3 regions of the Kitasatospora sp. NBC_00039 genome follow, and region 3 is predicted to be linked to each of the others. Evidence: riboswitches for the same ligand, from Rfam matches in the RefSeq annotation. Region 3 holds a riboswitch; each other region holds the start of a gene.
What was found. Region 3 has a riboswitch for S-adenosylmethionine ahead of OG286_RS28230 (aminotransferase class V-fold PLP-dependent enzyme). Riboswitches for the same ligand answer to the same signal wherever they lie in the genome.

Region 1: another riboswitch for S-adenosylmethionine. It lies ahead of thrC (threonine synthase); the one in region 3 lies ahead of OG286_RS28230 (aminotransferase class V-fold PLP-dependent enzyme).
Region 2: another riboswitch for S-adenosylmethionine. It lies ahead of OG286_RS05665 (hypothetical protein); the one in region 3 lies ahead of OG286_RS28230 (aminotransferase class V-fold PLP-dependent enzyme).

The regions. Positions count from the first base shown of each region.
Region 1 covers NZ_CP108289.1:4,031,759-4,034,016, forward strand. The annotation lists gene thrC (threonine synthase) at 1-1,248, opposite strand, end outside; SAM riboswitch class I at 1,266-1,400, opposite strand; gene OG286_RS17780 (glucosyl-3-phosphoglycerate synthase) at 1,572-2,258, shown strand, end outside.
Region 2 covers NZ_CP108289.1:1,165,549-1,167,806, forward strand. The annotation lists gene OG286_RS05660 (PTS transporter subunit EIIC) at 1-427, shown strand, start outside; SAM riboswitch class I at 716-857, shown strand; gene OG286_RS05665 (hypothetical protein) at 864-1,082, shown strand; gene OG286_RS05670 (IclR family transcriptional regulator) at 1,323-2,036, shown strand; gene OG286_RS05675 (sensor histidine kinase) at 2,208-2,258, opposite strand, start outside.
Region 3 covers NZ_CP108289.1:6,348,567-6,350,824, reverse strand. The annotation lists gene OG286_RS28230 (aminotransferase class V-fold PLP-dependent enzyme) at 1-838, opposite strand, end outside; SAM riboswitch class IV at 889-1,006, opposite strand; gene trpD (anthranilate phosphoribosyltransferase) at 1,163-2,239, opposite strand.

The sequences.
Region 1 (2,258 bases), 2.3 Mb from region 3:
GATGACGGCGGTCATCCCGGCGTCGGAGACGGCGTCCAGCGTCTTCAGGCCGTCGCCGGTGTTGATCGCGACGGTCTCCTTGGCCGGGTCCAGCTGCCCGGTCTCGACCAGCTTCTTCAGTACTCCGACGGTCACCCCGCCCGCGGTCTCGGCGAAGATGCCCTCGGTCCGGGCCAGCAGCTTGATCGCGGCCACCACCTCGGCGTCCGTCACGTCCTCGACGGCGCCGCCGGTGCGGCGGGCGATGTCCAGCACGTACGGGCCGTCGGCCGGGTTGCCGATCGCCAGCGACTTGGCGATGGTGTCGGGCTTGACGGGGCGGATCACGTCGCTGCCGGTCTTGAAGGCCGCCGACACCGGCGAGCAGCCCGCTGCCTGGGCACCGAAGATCCTGTACGGCCGGTCCTCGACCAGTCCGAGCCTGATCAGCTCCTGCAGCCCCTTGTCGATCTTGGTCAGCTGCGAACCCGACGCGATCGGGATCACGATCTGCTCCGGCAGGCGCCAGCCCAGCTGCTCGCAGATCTCGTACGCCAGCGTCTTCGAGCCCTCGCCGTAGTACGGGCGCAGGTTGACGTTGACGAAGCCCCAGCCCTCGCCGGCCGGGTCGCCGATCAGCTCCGAGCAGAAGCGGTTCACGTCGTCGTAGTTGCCCTCGATGCCCACCAGCTCACCGCCGTAGACACCGGCCATCACGACCTTGCCCTGCTCCAGGTCGTGCGGGATGAACACGCAGGACTTGAAACCGGCCCGGGCGGCCGCGGCGCCCACCGCACCGGCCAGGTTGCCGGTCGAGGAGCAGGAGAGCGTGGTGAAACCGAACGCGCGCGCCGCCTCGATCGCACAGGCGACCACGCGGTCCTTGAACGAGTGGGTCGGGTTCCCGGAGTCGTCCTTGATGTGCAGCCGGGCGGTGAACCCGAGCTCGCGGCCCAGGTTGTCCGCCTTCACCAGCGGGGTCCAGCCGGGGTTCAGGTTGGGCTTCCCGGCCACGTCGGCCGGCACGGGCAGCAGCGGCGCGTACCGCCAGATCGACGCCGGACCGGCCTCGATCCGCTTGCGCAGCTCCTCCGCGGCCTCGCCGCCGAAGTCGTACGCGATCTCCAGCGGCCCGAAGCACTCCGGACAGGCGAAGCTCGGACCGAGCGGGAACCGGCTACCGCACTCGCGGCAGGACAGGGCTGCGGCGGGGCCGAGGTCAACGGTTGCGGGTGCGGCGCCAGAAGGAGTCGTCGCAGTGATAGCCATGATGGCGGAGGCCTCTCTCCTCATCTTCCCCGTGACGCGGTCGCGCCACAGGCCGGAATTGGCACCTGTCCCGCCGGGGCCTGTAACGACAGCCGCGCGAGAAGGTTGCCGGGACGTCAACGGGCCGTTCCCTCAGTCCCTCTGGATGAGCTCTGTGAAGTTGTTGGTCTTGCGCAACGGTGACCCCGGCGTGCGAAGGTCCGACCGCTGTACGAAGACTGTATCCGAAGGCGTCAACCCCGAACGGGACCGTCCGCCACGCGAGATGACCCGTCCCGGCCCTTCCCAGCCCGTCCCAGCCGACCCCCGCCGAGGAGAGATCCGTGCCCGCCGACCCGACACCCGAGCTCCTCCCACAGGCGGCGTCCTGGCTGCGCCGCCGGTCGTGGAGCGCGGCCGACCGTCCGGTGCGCACCCTGCTGGACGCCAAGCGGGCCGCCGGCCGCGCGGGCACCGTCAGCGTCGTCCTGCCCGCCCTGGACGAGGAGGCCACCGTCGGCGACATCGTCCGCACCATCCGCCGCGAGCTGATGGAACGCCTGCCGCTGGTCGACGAACTGGTCGTGGTCGACTCCGGCTCCGCCGACCGCACCGCCGCCGAGGCCGCCGAGGCCGGCGCCCGGGTGGTCCACCGCGACGACATCCTCCCCCGGCTGCCGGCCGCCCCCGGCAAGGGCGAGGTGCTCTGGCGCTCGCTGCTGGTCACCCGTGGGGAGATCGTCTGCTTCGTCGACGCCGACCTGCGCGAGTTCGACCCGGCCTTCGTCTCCGGCATCATCGGCCCACTGCTCACCGAACCGGAGATCCAGCTGGTCAAGGCCATGTACGACCGGCCGCTGGAGACCGAAGGAGCCGTGGTGCCGGCCGGCGGCGGCCGGGTCACCGAGCTGGTCGCCCGCCCGCTGCTCAACCTGCACTGGCCGGAACTCGCCGGTTTCGTCCAGCCCCTCGGCGGCGAGTACGCGGCCCGCCGTTCCCTGCTCGAACGCCTCCCGTTCCCCACCGGCTAC
Region 2 (2,258 bases), 5.2 Mb from region 3:
CGCCCTGCCCGCGGGGTTCCTCGGCGTCGGCGAGCCGCTGATCTACGGGGTCTCGCTCCCCCTCGGACGCCCGTTCGTCACGGCCTGTCTCGGCGGTGCCTGCGGCGGAGCCGTCGTGGGGCTGCTGGGCCAGCTCGGTGCCGCCATCGGCTCGACCGCCATCGGCCCCTCCGGCTGGGCGCTGTTCCCGCTGCTGACCGGCTCACGCGGCCTCGGGGTCAGCGCGGCCGTCTACGCCGCCGGTCTGGTGACCGGATACGCCACAGGCCTCCTGGCCACGTACTACTTCGGCTTCACCCGGAAGATGCTCGACGAGCTCGACGCCCGCGCACCGAAGCACGGTCCGGCCACCGAGGCCGCCACCCCGGCCGACGCCCCCGGGCCCTTCGGCCCCGGCCTCGACTCACCTGCCGTCCCGGAGTCGTGAACGCGGGTGCGCAGCGCGAACGTCGTCATTCACGATGCCCGTCGACCGGTATCGCCCAGGGTGGGTGACATCTCCACGACGGAACCCAACCACCCCATGTGACCGGCGCGTTGGGCGGCGCTCAGGTCGCGGCACCAGGTGCGGGACCCTGCCCGGCGACCTCCGTGCGCGGACTGGGGAACCGCAGGGTCGGCTGCGGGAGGCGGCGACCCGTCTCGAACACCTCGCGGTCACCCGGCACGGGAGGCCGTTGGCAGAGCGGCGCGACCGTCTTGTATGGTTTCTGGCGAATCATCCAGAGGGGTGGAGGGACCGGCCCTACGAAGCCCCGGCAACTCCCCGGCCACGTCGATGCCCGACCACGGGCGCGACCACCGGGATCAGTGCCAACTCCGGCCCGTCGCCAACGTGGCGCCGGGAGAGATGAGGAGAAGCGGTGCTTTCTCTGCCCTCCGTCGCCTGGGATCCGCGCGCGCTGAAGCGGCCCGCCCCGAGCGACGCCACCGGCCCGTCCGCCCCCGCGTCCCCGCACACGTCGTTCGCGGTACCGCTCACCGTGACCCGCGCCACGCCGCACGCCGGACGCCGCTCCACGGCGGGCGCCCCGGCGTGGGCCACCACGCCGCCCCCCACCGCGGGCGCCCGCACGCGCTGACCGGACGCCCGCCCCGGGCCTCGGCCCCTCGGCCGCCGGGCGCGACGTGCCCTCCCCCACCCCTCCCCCGGCTCCGACCGGCGGCCCCACCCCTCCCCGGCTCCGACCGGCGGCCCCGCGACGACGCGGGACGTGCCCCACCCGACACACCGCCGACGGCGCCGCGCGCCGGTACCGCCTGCCGCCACCGTGCGGCCGGCGGGTCAACCGCGCCTCGAAGAAAGAGACTTGGTACTACCCATGGACAACAGCAGCGGCGTCGGCGTTCTCGACAAGGCCGCTCTGGTGCTCAGCGCACTGGAGTCGGGCCCCGCCACGTTGGCGGGGCTGGTCGCCGCCACCGGTCTGGCGCGGCCCACGGCCCACAGACTCGCCGTCGCACTCGAACACCACCGACTGGTCACCAGGGACATGCAGGGCCGGTTCATCCTCGGCCCCCGCCTCTCCGAACTCTCCGCCGCGGCGGGCGAGGACCGGCTGCTCGCCACCGCGGGCCCGGTCCTGACCCACCTGCGCGACGTCACCGGCGAGAGCGCACAGCTCTACCGCCGCCAGGGCGAGATGCGGATCTGCGTAGCCGCCGCCGAGCGGCTCTCCGGCCTGCGGGACACCGTCCCGGTCGGCAGCACCCTGCCGATGAAGGCCGGCTCGGCCGCCCAGGTCCTGCTGGCCTGGGAGGAGCCCGAGCGGCTCCACCGCGGCCTCCAGGGCGCCCGCTTCACCGCCACCGCACTGAGCGGCGTCCGCCGCCGCGGCTGGGCCCAGTCGATCGGCGAGCGCGAGCCGGGCGTGGCCTCGGTCGCCGCACCCGTCCGCGGCCCCTCCAACCGCGTCGTGGCCGCCGTCTCCGTCTCCGGCCCCATCGAACGCCTGACCCGCCACCCCGGCCCGCTGCACGCCCAGGCCATCATCGAAGCCGCCCGCCACCTCACCGAGGCCCTGCGCCGGACCTGACCACGGACCGAGCGCCGTCCGGCCGGCCGACCCGGCTCCGCCGGCAGGCAGTCCGGCGCACTTCTGTGCCGGCGGCTGCGCTCGCGGCGGGCTCCGGCAGCCGCACTCGGGGCGGGCGGCCGGTCGGGAACACGGGACAGGGCCGGTTCCCCGCCCATCGACGGGGTCGGCCTACTTCGTCCGGGGCGGGAGGCGGAGGGTGAAGCGGGCGCCGCCGCGCGG
Region 3 (2,258 bases):
CGGCCTCGTGCCGGGCCGGGCCGGTGTGCCACTGGACGGCCACCGAGCCGTCGGTCTCCCGGGCCACCGTACGGGTGGCGCCGCCGCCGGCCAGGTACGGCTCGGCCGCGTCCAGCCAGTCGGCCCGGCCGGCCAGCACGCCGGCGCCGAACGGCGCGTAGATCTTGTGCCCGGAGAAGGCGATCCAGTCCACGTCCAGCTCGCGCACCGAGACCCGGTGGTGCGGGGCGAGCTGCGCGGCGTCCAGCACCACCCGGGCGCCGTACCGGTGCGCGGTCGCGGTCAGCTCGGCGACCGGCCAGAGCTCGCCGGTGACGTTGGAGGCGCCGGTGACGCAGAGCAGCTTGGGGCCCTCGGGGGCCGCGGCCAGTGCGGCGTCCAGGGCGGCGACCGCCTCGGCCCGCGAGCGCGGGGCGCGCAGGTAGGTGACGTCCAGTCCGGCGTGCGCCCAGGGCAGCAGCGAGGCGTGGTGCTCGGTCTCGAACGCGAAGACCCGGGTGCCGGCTGGGACGGCACCGGCCAGCAGGTTCAGCGAGTCGGTGGTGGCCCGGGTGAAGACCACCTGGTCGCCCTCGCGCAGGCCGAGGAACTCGGCGACGGTACGGCGGCTCTGCTCGAACAGGTCGGTGGAGAGCTGCGACAGGTAGCCGGCGCCGCGGTGCACGCTGCCGTAGTAGGGGGCGTAGGCGGCGACGTCGTCCCAGACCCGCTGGAGCGCCGGGGAGCTGGCCGCGTAGTCGAGCGCCGCATAGGTGACCTTCTCGCCGCTGGCCAGCGGGACCAGGACGTCGTGGCCGAGGACGGGGAGCGGGGCGCAGAGTTCGGTGGCGACGGACATGGGGATGCACTCCTCCTGGGTGAAGGACCCCGGGGAGTGCGTGTCGCCGGCGTCCGCGCTTGTCACGCGGACGGATTGCCGCGGGACCCGGTCCTCACCCAGGGCACCCCGCCACGGACGGAGGGTTGCCGGACAGCAAGCTGGGGCTTGGCGCTGTCACTCATGACCTGCCGAGGACTCTAGGTCGCGTCCGCCGGGTGGTCAAACACGGGTCCACCATCCGGACGGGGCTCGCCCTCCCGCCTGCGGGCCGCCCGGGCCCGGCGCGCTCATGCGGCGGGGCCCGCCCGGGGTCACTCCCCCGCGCGGGCCCCAACTACCGCCTCACGCCTTGCTGGTGGCCTCCGACCAGCGGTTCAGCAGGTCCAGTGCGGCGCCCGAGTCGATGGCGGCCGCGGCCCGCTCCATGGCCGCCGCCAGCTGCTCGGTGAGCGGCGCGTCGGTGAGGTCCAGCGCCACCAGCGCCGCCGCCGTGTTCAGCAGGACGGCGTCCCTCACCGGCCCGCGCTCCCCGGCCAGCAGCCGGCGGGCGGCGTCCGCGTTGTACGCCGGGTCCGCGCCGCGCAGCGCCTCGATGCCGACCAGCCCGATGCCGACCTCGCGCGGGTCGAAGGTGGTCTCGCGGACCTCGCCGCCACGCACGATCCAGACCCGCGAGGTGGTGGTGATGGTCAGCTCGTCCAGACCGTCGTCGCCGCGGAAGACCAGCGCACTGGAGCCGCGCCGGGCCAGCACCCCGGCGATCAGCCCGGCCAGCCGCGTGTCGAAGCAGCCGATCGCGTGGGCCGTCACCTTGGCCGGGTTGGTCAGCGGGCCCAGGATGTTGAACGCCGTCGGCACCCCGAGGTCGCGCCGGGCCGTGGCGGCGTGCCGCATCGACGGATGGAACATGGCGGCGGAGCAGAAGGTGAGCCCGATCTCCTCGGCCACCTCGGCGACCCTCCGGGCGGAGAGGTCGAGGGCGATGCCCAGCTTCTCCAGCACGTCCGAGGAGCCGCTCGCCGAGGAGGCGGCCCGGTTGCCGTGCTTGACCACCTTGGCACCGGCCGCCGCCGCGACGATCGCCGACATGGTCGAGATGTTGACGGTCTTGGCGCGGTCTCCGCCGGTACCGACGACGTCCACCGCCGGGCCGGGGATGGAGAGCGGCTCGGCGTGCGCGTACATCGCGTCCACCAGGCCGGCGATCTCCCCGACCGTCTCGCCCTTGGCCCGCAGCGCCACCATGAAGCCGGCCACCTGGGCCGGGGAGGCCTCGCCGCTCATGATCCGGTCCATCGCCCACGCGGTGTCCGCCTGACCGAGGTCCTCGCCCCGCAGCAGCACCGACAGGATGTCCGGCCAGGTGCGGACCACCTGCACGGGGTCCTTGCCGCCGTTCGCAGGGTTCACGTTCACCATGGCTGACTCCAGCTCTCGT